One region of the Amycolatopsis sp. TRM77291 genome, then DNA from elsewhere that is predicted to be linked to it. Evidence: riboswitches for the same ligand, from Rfam matches in the RefSeq annotation. Region 1 holds a riboswitch; the other holds the start of a gene.
What was found. A riboswitch is a leader RNA that binds a small molecule or an ion and turns the genes downstream of it on or off. The one in region 1 is predicted to bind cobalamin.
Positions count from the first base shown of each region.

Region 1 (7,480 bases):
CGGTGGTGATCTGAGCGGCTACCGGGCCCTCGCCCGGACGGTCCCGGCGGGCGACGAGCTGGCCTCCGCCCATTTCCACGGTCTCACCTCGGTTTACGCCGGCCGCCACGAGGACGCCGTCGCTCCGTTGACGGACGCCGTCGCCAAAGGGATGGCCGGCTCGGACGTCGCCGGCGCCGTCTGGGCGGCCGAAGCGGCCTTCGCCCGCGGGCATGCCGAACGGGCGCACGAATACGCGGCCGCGGCCGTGAGCCGCGCGCGCCTCGGCAAACGGCACGCGGAACTGCCGTGGGCGCTGATCTACCTGTCGCTCTCGGCGATCGCGCTCGACCGAATCCCCTGTGCGCGGGCGGCGTCCCGCGACGGGCTGCGCGCACCGCACAACCTGCGGATGGAGCATCTGACGCTGCTGGGCCTGGCCGCCGCCCTGCTCGGTGACCGCGTACCGGAGCTGGGCGAGGCGGCCGAGGGGATCGCCGAACGCGGCCTCGGCAGGCCCGCCGCGGTCGCCGCGTGGGCGAACGCCTGTCTGGACCTTGCCGAGGACCGGCCCGACGACGCGTTGAGCAGGCTCGAAGATCTCGCTTCGGGTGTCTCCGGCGACCAGCCGGTGATCCGGGTGCTGGCCACGCCGCAACTCGTCGAAGCGGCCGTCTGTTCCGGGCGGCCCGAACGCGCGCTGGCCGCGCTGGAGGTGTTCGACCGCTGGACCCTCGCGGGCGCGGAACCCTGCTGGCTCGCGCTGAGCCACCGCTGTCACGCGCTGACCGCGCCGGATCCGGAGACCGCGGAACGGCGTTTCGTACTGGCCATCGAGGCGCACCGGCGGGCGGGTGGCGCGATGGAACTCGCCAGGACCCGGTTCGCGTACGCCACCCTGCTGCGACGGCATCGCCGGACCCGCGACGCCCGCGACCAGTTCCGCGATGCCCTGCGCGGCTTCGAAAACGTCGGCGCGGCCCGGTTCGCCGAACGGGCGAGGGCCGGGCTGCGGGCGACCGGCGAGACCGTCGACACCCCGCACCGGTCGCTCGCCGGGCTCACCCCGCAGCAGGACGCCATCACCCGGCTGGTGGCGGCGGGGGAGACGAACAAGGAGATCGCGCGGCGGCTGGTGATCAGCCATCGCACGGTGGATCACCACCTGCGGAACATCTTCACGGCACTGGGGGTGCGGTCCCGCGTGGAACTCGCGCGCCGCGTCGCCGCCGGGGAGTGAGGAACTCGCGTGATTGGAGCCGTAACTCACGTGATTGGAGCCGTAACTCGCGTGATCAGCGGCGTGACTCGTGAGTTACGCCTCCAAACACGCGAGTCACGTCGCTGATCACGCGAGTTACGGGCAGGCCAGGACCGGGGCCTGCGGACGTCCGCCGCCGTGCAGGTCGCTCAGCGGAACCCTGGCCAGGCCGAGGATCGCCTGCGCGGTCGCGCGCGGGGCGGTCGACGGGTTCAGGCCCGTGGCGTCGTAGGCGATCGCGCCGCGGTCCGCCTCGGCGCCGGCGCAGCCGGTCTGCAGTGACCGCAGGAATTCCCGCGCCTTGACCGCGGCGGCGGGACGGTGCCCGGCCAGCGCCTGCGCGGCGAGGCCGGTGCTGTTCGCGTTCGGCGCGTCGGTGCCGAAACCGAAGCCGCCGTTCGGGTGCTGCTTGGTGACCAGCCAGGAGGTGCCCTCCCCGGCGTTCACCGCGTCACCGGTGGCGCGCAGAGCCTGGACGACCGTCGCGGTCGCGTCGACGTCGCTCACGCACGTCGCTTCGCCGAAGTTCAGCGGGAAACCGCCGTCCGGGCACTGGCTGCCCGCGAGGAACGCCACGGCCCGCGCCGGCGCCTCGCCGGTGCGGTCCAGCGCCAGCAGTGCGAGCGACTGCGAAAGAGCGTTGGAGTAGTCGCCGTATTCGGACCGGTCGGAGAACCGGCCGGACGGCGTCAGCAGCGAGAGCAGGCCCGCCTTCAGATCGACACCGCCGAACGACGCCGGGTCCTTGCCGCGGACTTGCGCGGCGAGCAGCAGCTTGGCGTGCGCGCCCGCGTACGCCTCCGTGCCACCGCCGACGTAGGCCGTGGTGATCTCCGGTTTCGCCAGCCACGCGATCGCCTTGCCCGCGTTCGTGTCCGATACCCCGGCGGCGGCGAACGCGAAGACCGCGTCGATCGTCAAACCCTGGTCGGGGAACTTCTGGCCGCCGAAGTCGGCCTCGAACCGTTCCCCGTCGGTCAGCTGCCTTGCGAGCCAGCCCGCGGCGGCGTCCGCCTTGTTGTGGGTGGCCGCGGCCGCCGCCGGAGCGGCGACCAGCCCGATGCCGCACAGCAGCACGACAGCGAAAACCAAACGTCTCATGAGAACCCTTTCCCGCATTTCCACGACAGGAGTCGGTGACACCGCGCGACGTGGGTGACCGGGCTCGCCTGGAGGCACACCGTTGCGGGACAGCGCCGGACTCTCACCGGACTTCCCCCACGACCGCGCTGAATCGGACGAACCGAAGAGTACCGCCGAGCGCGAAGGACCGGTGTGATCCTGATGACCGACCTGGTCAGCGGTGCCTGCCGGAGGTGATCGAGTGTTAACCTCGCCTCGCTCGACAACAGAACACCGCCGCCCGTGACGGGGAAGCCGGTCGAAATCCGGCGCTGTCGCGCAACCGTAGGCCCTTCACCAGGGCGAGCCGGGATACCGAACGGGCGGATGAACGAACCACTGTCGCGATAAACAGGGGTGACCGCGGCGTCCCGCGCCGTCCTCCGTCACGCCGCAAGGAGGAGCCATGCGCCGCGGGTACCTGGCCGCGATGGCGTTCGCCGTCAGCGTCGGCGTGGTCGCCGCACTGCTCACCGGGACGGCCGCCGCCGCGAACGACCTCGGCGCCGCGAAGGCGAATTCCCGCTGGCTCGCGACGAAGCTGAAGCCGGACGGCACGCTCGAGAATCCCAGCGGCGGCACACTGCCGGACCACGGCGTGATGCTCGACGTCCTTTTCGCGATGTACGCGTCGGGTGACGGCGCCAAGGCCGAGCCGATCATGAGGTTCCTCGACGAAGAAGGCCACGCCACCGACTACTTCACCTGGGACGGGCTGGTTCCCGGGGGCGGGTACGACAAGGTCGTCGTCGGCGGCTCGCTCGCCAAGATGCTGGTCGCCGCGCAGGTTTCCGGCCGGGACCCGCGAAACGTCGACGGATACGACCTGGTCGCCGAGACCCATGCCGCGATCATGCGCAAGGGCCCCGACAAGGGCCGGATCAGCGACTACTCCAAGGATCCGGAGCACACCGGCCCGGTGAACAACGACGCGAACACGTTCGGCCAGGCGCTCGGCGTCATCGGGCTCGCCGCGGCGGGGGAGAGCGAACGTCTCGCCATCGACAAGCTGCTGACCCAGCAGTGTTCCGAGGGCTACTTCCGCCTCTTCTTCAAGGACATCCCGACGAACGAGACCGGCGACCACGTCACGCCGGACGGACGCAAGATCTCGACCTGCGACGAGGGGAAACCGCTCGACCTGTCGCCGTCGGACGGCGACGCCACCGGTCTCGGGCTCTCGGCGCTGCTGGCCGCACGGAAGGCGGGCGCGACCGGGCTCGACGCGCCGATCGCCAAGACCGTCTCGTGGCTCAAGGCGAACCAGACCGCCGGTGGCGGCTGGGGTGGTGGCGTCAGCACCGAAGCACCGAACACCAACAGCACCGGCCTGATCGTCCAGGCGCTCGCCGACGCCGGCGGCGCGGACGCGGCGGTGAACAAGGGCGTGCGGTACCTCAAATCCGCGCAGGCGAACGCCGCCGCAGACTCCGGTACCAAGCTCGCGGGCGAGCTCGGCGCGATCGCCTACAACCCCGCCGACTACGAGTCCGCGCGCACGTCGGGGATCAGCGGGCTCGACACCTGGATCCGCGCGGGTGCCCAGGCTTCGCTCGGGTTGGCGCAGGTCGGCTTCTACGCGCTCGCGAAGGGTGACGTCCGGCCACCGGCCGACGTCGCCCCGGCTCCCACGACGACCACCACCACGACCGCGGTGACGCCGCCGCCCAGACCCAGGAAGGCGGGCACGCCCAAAGCGTCCACCGTCGTCCAGCCACCGGCGGCGATCGCCGCCCCGGTCACGGCGACACCGCCCGTCCGCCTCGGCGCCTACCTGGCGAACCGGCTCGCCGGCGGTGACCACGTCGAGGTGACCGAGGACGGCAAGACCTACGTCGACTACGACGCCACCGCCGACGTGGTGCTGGCCCTGCGAGCGCTTGACCAGCAGCCGGACGCGGTCGCCCGCGCGTCGCAGTTCCTGCTGAAGCCGGAAGCCGTCCAGGCCTATGCCCACGGCGCGCCGTATGAGCAAGGCGAGGCGTCCTATGCCGAGCCGCTCGCGAAACTCGTGCTCGTCGCCGAGTTCGCGAAGTCGGATGCCGCCGGTCCACTGCGCGCCGATCTGGTGAAGCTGCGCGGCACCGACGGTGAGTTCACCGACACCGGATCGTTCGCCGATGCCGACGAGACCGTCGAGCGGCATGCTTGGGCGGTGCTCGCCACCGCGACCGATCCCGGCCCCGCGGTCGAACTGCTCCTTTCGCGTCAGTGCGCCGACGGAACCTTCCCGAAGCATCTAGACACCGTGGAATGCGGCTCCGGCGACCTCGCCGCGACCGCAGCCGCGGTCACCGCGCTCGCCGCGCGCCCGCACACCGACGCCGCGCCCCCATCCCGGCGCCCGGACGGCTGGACCGAGCGGCGTGTGTCGGCGTTCGTCTCCGCGGTGGGCGCGCTCGGCGTCCGGCCGACCGGCGAGGGCGTCGTCACCGGAGAGGACGGAGAGCCGGACGTCGCGCTGAGCGCCGCCGTCGCCGCCGCGCGGCAGGCCGCCGGCCTCGACGCGAGCGGAACGGCGCGGTCACTGGGCAAGCTGGTCCGAGCCGACGGCGGTTTGGCCAAGGGATCCGCCGGGGAGACCGACTTCCCGACCAGTCTGGCCGCCGCGCAAGGAGTCGCGGGCCGCTCTTGGCTGACCGCGGCCGAGTCGCCGCTCTCGCCCGCGATCCAGCTGCCGCTGACCGAGGCGAATCCGTCCGCCGCACCGGTACTGGCCGCGGAGCAGTCCGGCTCCCCGCCGTCATGGCTGATCTGGGGGCTCGCCGGACTGGCCGTCCTGCTGCTGCTCACCGTGCTCGGCCTGGTTTTCGTACTTCGCCGTTTCACCAAGAAAAAGGGGGCAACACCATGAAGAGACTGCTCGCCGTCACGTCCGTCCTCATCGGACTGATCGGGCTTTCCGCCGCACCCGCGAACGCGGTCGACACCACCAAGGGCTACAACGGGATCTGCACCGGCCCCGACGCGCTCACCGGCGTCACCGTCGTGGTCGACTTCCAGGAGCTGGACGGTAACGGCGGGACCGCCGCGCCGACGATCACCCGCTGCTCGCCCAACGCCGCGCCGGGCACCACCCGCACGGGTATCAAGGCGTTGCAGGACGCGGGGATCGCGGTCGCCGGCACCGCCCGCTGGGGCCTCGCTTTCGTCTGCCGCCTGGAAGGCCGCCCGGCCGCGACGGAGACCATCCCGCTGTCGTCCAACCCGAACTACAAGGAAGCCTGCGTCACCACGCCTTCCCCCGGCGCGTACTGGGGCTACTGGCACGCCGACGGCTCCGGCACCACCTGGACCTACAGCACCACGGGCGCCCTCAACCGCACCGTGACCCCCGGCGGCTTCGAGGGCTGGTCGTTCTCGCTGAACAAGTCGGCGACGACCAACCCGTCGCCCGGTGTCACGCCGAGGAACCCGGCCATCCCGTGAGGAAGGTCCTTCCCGTGGTGGCGGCGGTCTTCCTGATCGCCGCCACGGCACCGTCCGCGCACGCCGTCGACCAGGGCAAGGGGTATCCCGGGTTCTGCAAGGACGACACCGGGGTCACCGTGGTGGTGGACTTCCAGCAACTCGGCGGCACGGCCATCGTCCGCTGCAATCCCCAGACCACGCGCGGCACCGGGCTGGACGCGCTCAAGGGCGCCGGTTTCCAGATCGCCGGGGTGCAGCGCTGGGGCGAGTCGTTCGTCTGCCGGATCGAGAACCGCCCGTCCGCGGCCGAGAACATCCCGGTCAGCGGCCGCGGGGAGTACCGGGAGCCGTGTGTCGACACGCCTCCCGCGCAGGCCTACTGGTCCTACTGGCACGCCTCGAACAACTGCGCGTGGGACTACAGCCAGTGGGGGCTCAAGAACCGCGACTTCACCCCCGGCGGATTCGAGGGCTGGTCGTTCTCCTTGAACGCCACCGCCAAGAGCAACCCCGTCCCGCGGGTCTCCGCCGTACGGCCCGGCACCGAGAGCCGGCCTTGCGTGCCGCGCGAAGAGGCCAAGCCCGCCACCGGCGATCCCGGCGAGCGGCAGCAGCGACCGCAGCCGGGGGACGGTCCGCGGCAAACGGCCGGTGCGGAACCGAGCGTGGGGGAAGCCCCCGCCGCGGGTACGGATTCCGGCGCGCTGCCGCCGCCCAAACCGCGACCGAGCGCCTCGGCGCGGCCGAAGGCACCGGACCCGTCGTGGAACGTCGCGTTCACCGGCGGTGAGCACGCCGAGGACGTCAACGCGGCGATCGAACGCGAGTCCGGGGCGAGCGACTGGGCGCCGTGGGCGGCGGCCACCGCGGTACTGGCGTTGTGCCTGGCCGGATTCCTGATGGCGCGCAGACGCAAACGCGCGCAAGGAGCCTGATGACGTCGTACTTCCTGCCGCGCGACCTGCATCCGGCCGCGTGGTGGGTGTGGGCGCTGGGGCTCGCCGTCGCCGCGACCCGTACGACGAACCCGTGGCTGCTGCTGACCATCGTGGCGGTCGCGGGGTACGTCGTCGTGGCCCGGCGCGGCGAGGCGCCGTGGGCGCTGGCGTTCCGGCTCTACCTGTACCTCGGCGCCTTCATCGTCGCGATCCGCGTGTTCTTCCGCATCGTGTTCGGCGGTGCCGAAGGATCCACGATCATCTTGCGGCTGCCCGAGATCCCGCTGCCGGAATGGGCGGCGGGGATCCGGCTCTTCGGCGACGTGTCCGCGGAATCGTTGCTGGGCGGGCTTTACGACGGGATGCGGCTGGCGGCGATGGTGATCTGCCTCGGCGCGGCCAACGCGCTCGCGAATCCGAAACGGCTGCTCAAGGCGATGCCGCCGGCGTTGTACGAGGTGGGCACGGCGGTGATCGTCGCGCTGTCGGTGTTCCCGCAGCTGGCCGAAAGCGTGCTGCGGGTCCGTCGGGCCCGCAAACTGCGCGGCGGTTCGGGGAAGAAGAAGATGAAGGCCCTGCACACCGTCCTCATTCCCGTGCTGGAGGACGCGCTTTCGCGATCGTTGCAGCTGGCCGCGTCGATGGACTCGCGCGGCTACGGCCGTGCGGGGCTGATCGAGGCACGGACGAGGCTGATCACGGGAACGCTGATGATCGTCGGCCTGCTCGGTGTCTGCGTCGGCGTTTACGCCACTTTGGACGGTTCGAC
Region 1 covers NZ_JBSZHF010000001.1:1,369,471-1,376,950, forward strand. The annotation lists gene ACXIZN_RS06595 (helix-turn-helix transcriptional regulator) at 1-1,219, shown strand, start outside; gene ACXIZN_RS06600 (prenyltransferase/squalene oxidase repeat-containing protein) at 1,337-2,341, opposite strand; cobalamin riboswitch at 2,374-2,499, opposite strand; cobalamin riboswitch at 2,587-2,701, shown strand; gene ACXIZN_RS06605 (hypothetical protein) at 2,769-5,216, shown strand; gene ACXIZN_RS06610 (flagellar hook-length control protein FliK) at 5,213-5,791, shown strand; gene ACXIZN_RS06615 (ABC transporter substrate-binding protein) at 5,788-6,708, shown strand; gene ACXIZN_RS06620 (energy-coupling factor transporter transmembrane component T) at 6,708-7,480, shown strand, end outside.

Region 2 (7,480 bases), 160 kb from region 1:
GATCTCCAACGCCCCGCTGGGACAGGCGACATCGAGTATCTGCGCGCCGTCGAAGGCGACGATCACCACGCGGCGCACCGATTCCGTTCCAGACCCCACAGGGCGAACCTACTCGCCGGCTGCCTGATCCTGGGCAGGCTTTCCCCACGCTGGACGACACGTCGCCGCGCGATGACCACAGTGGACACCCGCCGCGAATGCTCCGTTCGCCGTATCCGATGCGGCGAAGGACGCCTTCGTCCCGGCAGGGCTCAGTCGGCCGCGAGGATTTCGGCCAGCCGGACGGTGTCCTGGAGATAGCGCTCGTACGGAAAGCCCGCCGCGATGAGCCCTTCGCGCAACTCGTCGTAAAGCGGCTTTCCCGCCGCGTGGAAGGCTTTCCGGCCGAGATCGGTGAGCCGGACCAGCCGGCGGCGCGCGTGCTCGGGGTCGACGGTGATCCGCACCAGACCGTCCGCTTCGAGTGGCCGCAGGGCCCGGCTGATCGCCGGGTCGGACACCGACAGCGCCTGGGCGAGCCGGTGCTGCGTCGCCGGCTCGATTTCCTCGAGCGTGCCCAGAAGCCGTATCTGGCTGTAGGTCAAACCGCCGGGGTCATCGGCGCGCCGCCGGGCGGCTTCGCCCATCAGCATGACCACCCGGTGCAGCAGGTCCGCGAGTCCGTCGTCCACGGCGTCACCCTACCATCAGTGTTGACGGGTTAATATTAACCAGGTAAGACTGATGCCATGAACTACTTCACCCAATCCGCCTTCCCCCTGGTCTGGGTCGTCGTGCCCGCCGCCGGAGCGTTCCTCCGCGCCCGCCACGCGACGTCGTCTCAGGAGCGGCTCGAAATCTGGCAGCGCTGGTGGGCCATCGGCGCCTTCGGCTGCGGCAGCCTGTGGATGACGGTCGCTTTCCTCGCCTTCCCGGACGTCATGGCCACGGCGATCGGCTTCGAGCGGACGCCGTTCATGTTCGAGATCGCCTTCGCCAACCTCGCCCTGGCCGTCCTGGGCTTCCGGGCCGCCTCGGCCTCCGCGCGCGAACGCCTCACCATCGGCATCGCCGGCGGGATGTTCCTCTGGGGAGCCGCGATCGGCCACGTCTACCAATGGTTCGCCAACGGTGACCACGCCCCCGGCAACACCGGCGGTGTACTCGTCACCGACGTCCTGCTCCCGGCGGTCATGATCGTCCTGGCCCTGCGATCGCGACGCCTCGCCGCGAAGATCGCCGCCTGAGGCCCTCATCATGACGACACAGACCGGCCACGCGATCGGGAAGGCCGCCGCCGAGCGGCTCGGCATCTTCGTAGACGCGGTGATCGCGATCGCGCTCACCTTGCTGGCGCTGGACCTCCCGATCCCCCACGGCGACACCACCGGCGCCATGCTGGGCTCGATCTCGGCCCACGGCAAGGAATACATCGCCTTCGCGCTCAGCTTCGTGGTGATCTCCGCGCACTGGCGCGCGCACCACGAGATCTTCCCCTACGTCCGCTCGCTGAACGGGCGCCTGATCAGCCTCACCCTGGCCTGGTTGTTCATGCAGGTCCTGATGCCGTTCGCGACGCGGGTCATCACCGCCGAGGGAGCCTTCCCGCTCCGGTTCAGCGTGTACGCCACGGTGCAGGTCCTGGCCTCCGCGTCGTTCGCGCTGATCATCCGGGAGATCCGGCGCGGACACCTGTACGGGACCGGCGGGCCGCCGAAGGTGTTCGCCCAAAGCCTGACGCGCAGCGTCTGCCTGGCCGCGGTGTTCGGGTTCTCCGTACCCGTCCCGTTCCTGACGAACGGCGCCGCCGCCTACCTGTGCTGGCTCGCGGCGCCTGTCGCGCTCGCCGTCGCCCGCCGCGTCCAGGACCACCGGCCGTCCGCCACTTGAGCGGCCGGATCGGGGTCAGCGCAGGGCCACCAGGACGTAGTCGTCGCCGAACTGCCATACCGGGGCCACTTCGGCGAAACCCGCTTCCCGGAGCAGCCTGGTGTGTTCCTGCGGGCTCAACCGGTTGCCGTAGCCGGTCGAAATGCCGCGCAACTCGTCGGCCGTGAACCGCTCACGCAGCGCGGGATCCGCGGCGACCGCGGCCCACCAGGCCTTCCATTCCTCGTTGGCGCCGACCCCGGCACGCTCCGCCCGCCGGTTCTTGACGACCTCGGCGAGTTCGCGGATGGCAGGCTGTTCGTCGTAGAAGTGATCACCGTTGACGAGCGCTCCGCCCTCCCTCAGCGCTCCGGCGAGGTCACGGTAGACCTCGGCGAGCCGCTCGGGACGCAGCCAGTGCAACGCGGTCGTCGAGACCGCGGCGTCGACCTGCCCCCACTTCAGCCGGCCGCTCTCGGCGAGGTCCGCCTGGAGGTACTCGATTTCCGTCTCCGGCGGCCGGGTGGCCCTGGCGAGCGCGAGCAGGAAGGGGTCGTTGTCGACGCCGACGATCCGCGCCCGCGGGAGCCGCCCGGCTAGCCTCGTGGCCAGCGATCCCGGGCCGCAGCCGAGGTCCAGCACCAGCGGGTCGGCGACGTCACGGCATACGTGCTCGACGACGTCGATCAGCACGGCGAAACGTTCTTCGCGGTCGGCGACGTAGCGTTCCTGCTGGATGTCCCACCGGCGCACCCAGTCCGCCGCGAGTTTCCCGTCCACCGGCCTCCCCTTCGTGATCTTGATCCTGTGTAGCACATCCCGGTCATGGGTTACCGTGGGCGCCACAACGCAAGAAGGTGCCCGTCGGGGGAAGCCGGTGTGAATCCGGCGCTGACCCGCAACCGTGATCGGCCTGGGAGCACTCCCGGTGCCGAGAGCCGGACTGCCCGCCGGGTACTGCCAGCCCCAACTGTCGTGGAGTACGGAGCGGGGTCCCGTTCACGTGCGGCCGCGCGCCCGGGACAGTGCTCGATGTCCCGGAGGTTCCTATGACGCGTCATCCGCTCACCCGACGGCGGCTCCTCGCCCTGGCCGCCCTCACGCCGTTGGCCGCGTGCGGGACCACGCCGGCGGACACGGGCCGGTTGAGGGTCGCGTTCGCCGCGGGCGGCTCGAAGGAGACGCTGGACCCGGCGCAGGTCTCCCTTTTCGTCGACCAGGCGCGGGCCAAGGCGCTCTTCGACACGCTGGTCGCCTACAACGCCGACACCTCGTTGCGGCCGCGGCTCGCCGAGTCCTGGGAGAGCGACGATTCGGGCACGCGCTGGCGGATCCGGCTGCGGCGGGCGGCCTTCCACGACGGCCGTCCGGTCACGGCGGACGACGTGCTCTACACCTTCCGGCGGATCGCCGATCCCGCACTGGCCTCCTCGTCACGGCAGTACTTCGCGAAGGTGGATTTCGGCCGCAGCAAAGCGGTGTCCCCCACCGAAATCGAGCTGATCCTCGCCGCCCCCGACTTCGAGTTCCCGTCGGGCTGGGGAGCTCCCGGCGCCGAGATCGTGCCCGCCGGGACGACGGACTTCACGGCGCCGGTCGGCTCCGGCCCGTTCCGGTTCGTCTCGTTCACCCCGGGAGGCCCCGCCGTGTTCCGCAGGAACGAGTCCCATTGGGACGGTGCGCCGAGTATCGACGAGCTGGAATTCGTTCCGGTCAACGAGGAAGCCGCACGCGTCAACGCCTTACTTTCCGGGCAGGTCGACTACGCCCACGACCTCGCGGCCGGAACCGCCGCCCGGTTGGCCGGTGACGCGCGCGTCTCGCTGCTCGAAGCCAAGGGAACGACGATGCAGGGCATGATCCTGCGCGTGACGCAGCCGCCGTTCGCCGACCCGAGGCTGGTCCGCGCCGTACTGTCCGGAGTGGACAGAGAGGCGCTGAACCGCGTCGCGCTGGCCGGCCGCGGCGAGATCGGCAACGACCTGTTCGGCAAGGGACTCCGCGGGTACGCCGCCGGCATCCCCCAGCGCGGACGCGATGTGGAACTGGCCCGCTCGTTCGTCCGGGAGGCGGGCGCGGAGGGGCTGGCCTTCGCCGTCGAAACCAGCGACGTCGACCCGGGTTTCGCCACCGCGGCCACGCTGATTTCCCGGCAGCTCGGGGAAATCGGGCTGAAGGTCACCCCGAACACGCGCGGGTCGAGCACCTATTTCAGCGAGATCAAGACCAAGGGTGTCGCCGCGCTCACCCGCACGGCGACCCTGCCGGTGCCGACGTTCCTCAACCAGCGCTTCCGGACCGGTGGTTCGAACAACGTCAACGGTTTCGCCTCGCCTGAGTTCGACGCCCTGATGGACCGGGCCGCGGCCACCGCGGACGAGGGTGCCCGGCTGGCGCTGTTCGGTGACGCGCAGCGGATCGTGCACGCGTCCGGAGGTCTGCTCGCCTGGGGGTTCAGCACCTGGACGATCGGCGTGTCGAAGCGGGTGTCCGGACTGGTGACCGCGCCGCCGAACACCTTCGACTGGGCGAGGTTCGACCGCGCCCGGCTGTCCTGACGTGCCGGGTTACACCGCCCGGCGGCTCGGTTTCGCGGTACTTCAGGCGATGTTCGTCCTGGTCGCGACGTTCGCCGTGACCGCGTTGCTCCCCGGTGACGCGGCGTCGGTCGTGCTCGGTGAGCAGGCCACCGAGGAGCAGGTGGCGACCGTGCGCCACCGGCTCGGCCTCGACCAGCCGGTCCTCGACCGGTTCGGGCACTGGCTTTCGGGGCTGGTCACCGGCGATCTCGGCCGGTCGCTCGTGACCGGTGCCCCGGTGACCGACGAGATCACCCGCCGCTTCGCCACCACCGCCGTGCTCGCCGGGGTGACCCTGCTCGTGCTCGTACCGCTCGCGCTGGGCATCGGGGTGACCTGCGGGCTGCGCGAAGGGTCGCGGACCGACCGGGTGCTCACCGCGGTCACGCTGTTCCTGCACGCGATCCCCGAATTCGTCCTCGGTCTGCTGCTGGTCGCCGGATTCGCCGTCTACACCGGACTGCTCCCGGCGACCGCGGCCGGTATGGACCTGACCGCGCGCCCCGAGGTGCTCGTGCTGCCGGTGATCGTGCTGGTCGCCCGGCAGCTGTGCGACGTCGCCCGGCAACTCCGGATCGGGATCGCCGAGCAGACCCGGGGCCAGGTGGCCGGGCACCTGCGTCTGCTGGGCCTGCCCGAACGCTCCGTGGTGCTGCGTCATCTCCTGCCCGCCGCCGCGGCGCCCGCCGTGCAGCAACTCGCCCGCGCCGTGGAAGGGCTGCTGACCGGCACGGTGATCGTCGAGTCCCTGTTCGCGATCACCGGGCTCGGCACGGGTTTCGTCGAAGCCGTGCAGAACCGGGACATCCCGCAGGTGCAGGGATACGTGCTGCTGTTCGCCGGGGTGGTCGTGCTCGGAAACCTCGTCGCGGACCTCGTGGCGCATCGGCTCACGCCGCAGCGGGAGCGTGCCACGTGGTGAAACGGATACTGGGCTGGTCCCTCCTCGCGGTGCCGCTGGCGCTCGCGATGGCCGGGCCGGTGATCGCGGGCCCCGTGGAATCGGTCGGGGCGCCGTGGCAGGCACCGGGCGGCGCCCATCCGCTCGGCACCGACGTCCTCGGCCGTGACGCGCTCACGGTGATCCTCGCGGGCGGGTTCCCCGTGATCGGCATGACGGCCGCCGCGCTCGGGCTCGCCTATCTGATCGGGGTGCCGCTCGGTCTGGTCGCGGCCGGGCGCGGACGGCTGGCCGACGAAACCGTGATGCGGTCCCTCGATCTTGTGCTGGCCTTCCCATCGCTGCTCGTGCTCATGGTGCTCGCCGCGACCGGGCACCGTGGGCCCGGCGTGCTCATTCCCGTCGTCGCCGTGCTCCAGCTGCCCGCGATCACCCGCGTGGTGCGGGCCGCGGCGCTGGCGCCCGGCTGCCGTACCGCCGTGGAAGCCCTGACCATGCAAGGACAACCGTGGTGGCGGATCCAGCTCGGGTACGTCGCCCGGCACCTCACCGGTCCCGTCGCGACCGACGCCGGCACGCGGCTCGGCGTGGTGCTCTACCTGCTGGCGTCGGCGAACTTCCTCGGTCTCGGCCTGCCCGCCGACTCCCCGGACTGGGCCGTGGTCATCGAACGCAACAGCGACGCGCTCTACACCTCGCCCGCGGTGGTCCTCGTGCCCGCCGCGCTGCTGATGGCGTTGTGCGTCGGCACGAACCTCGTCGCCGACCGGCTGCTCGCCGCCAGGCGGGTGATCCCGTGACCGTCCTGGAGATCAGCGGACTGTCCGCCCGCGCCGGGGAAACCGTTCTGCTCGACGACGTCTCACTATCCCTCGAACCGGGCCGGGTACTCGTCGTACTCGGCGCGTCCGGCACGGGAAAGACCACCTTGGGTCTCGCCGCGACCGGACAGACCCGCCCGGGGATCACGCTGTCCGGGTCGGTGGTGCTGGCGGGATCCCCGCTGTTGAACCGGACCGCTTCCGAACTGCGACGGGCGCGGGCCGGCGTCGTCGGCCACCTGCCGCAGCAGCCGTCGGCGGTACTGGACCCGGTCCGCCGCTGTGGGCCGGTGCTGGCCGAACTCGCCGCCCTCCGCCACCACGGCCGTGCCGCGCGGTTGGCGGCGGCCCGCACCGCGTTGGCGGAATCGGGGCTGGAACAGGCTTTGTGGCGACGGTTCCCGCATCAGTTGTCCGGCGGGCAGCAGCAGCGCATGGCCCTCGCCACCACTCTCGTGAACCGGCCCCGGGTGCTGGTCCTCGACGAGCCGACCAGTGGTCTCGACGCGGCGAACAGGGCCGTGCTCACCGCCCGGCTCGCGGAGCTTTCCCGGGCCGGGACGGCGTTGCTGATCCTGACCCACGACCTCACGCTGGCCCGCGCCCTGGACGGCGACGTCGCCGAACTCCGCGACCACCGCTTGGTACCGTCCCCGACGCTGCCCGACCCCGTACGCTCCGACAGCCCGCCCCCTTCGCCGTCTTCGCCGGTGCTCGTCGTCCGCGGGCTCACCGTGCGCGCCGGGCGGAGGACGCTCGTCGAGGACTTCGACCTGGAGCTGGGGGCCGGCAGCCGCACCACGCTCACCGGCGTCTCGGGCGCGGGCAAGACGACACTCGCCCGCGCGCTCGCCGGTTTGACCCCGCCGAGCGCCGGCACGATCGAAATCGACGGCGTCCCGCTCCCCCGCCTCGCCCGTCGTCGGACCCGCGCGCAACTGCGTGCGATCCAATACGTCCATCAGGACAGCCGCGCGTCCTTCGACGAATTCCGCGACGTGCTAGACCAGGTGGCCGACACCGCCCGTCTCCTTCGCGGGCTCAGCCGCGCGGACGCCCGGCTCGAAGCGACGGAAACCCTGCGCTGTCTCGGAATCGACGCGGCCGACCGGCGGCCCGGCCAGCTCTCAGGTGGCCAGCTCCAGCGTTGCGCCGTGGCCCGGGCGCTCCTCGCCCACCCCACGGTGCTGATCTGCGACGAAGTGACGTCGGCGCTCGACGCGGCGAACCGCGCGCGGCTGCTGGATTTCCTCGCCGCCGAGGCGACGCGGCACGGGACGGCGCTGCTCATGATCAGCCATGAGGACGCCTCGGATCCGTTCGCGATCACG
Region 2 covers NZ_JBSZHF010000001.1:1,206,823-1,214,302, reverse strand. The annotation lists gene ACXIZN_RS05800 (GlxA family transcriptional regulator) at 1-99, opposite strand, end outside; gene ACXIZN_RS05795 (MarR family winged helix-turn-helix transcriptional regulator) at 252-671, opposite strand; gene ACXIZN_RS05790 (DUF6790 family protein) at 729-1,226, shown strand; gene ACXIZN_RS05785 (TMEM175 family protein) at 1,237-1,869, shown strand; gene ACXIZN_RS05780 (class I SAM-dependent methyltransferase) at 1,885-2,628, opposite strand; cobalamin riboswitch at 2,653-2,817, shown strand; gene ACXIZN_RS05775 (ABC transporter substrate-binding protein) at 2,898-4,406, shown strand; gene ACXIZN_RS05770 (ABC transporter permease) at 4,408-5,349, shown strand; gene ACXIZN_RS05765 (ABC transporter permease) at 5,343-6,128, shown strand; gene ACXIZN_RS05760 (ABC transporter ATP-binding protein) at 6,125-7,480, shown strand, end outside.
Region 2: it holds a riboswitch for cobalamin, as region 1 does, so the genes downstream of both, ACXIZN_RS05775 (ABC transporter substrate-binding protein) here and ACXIZN_RS06600 (prenyltransferase/squalene oxidase repeat-containing protein) in region 1, are expected to answer to the same signal.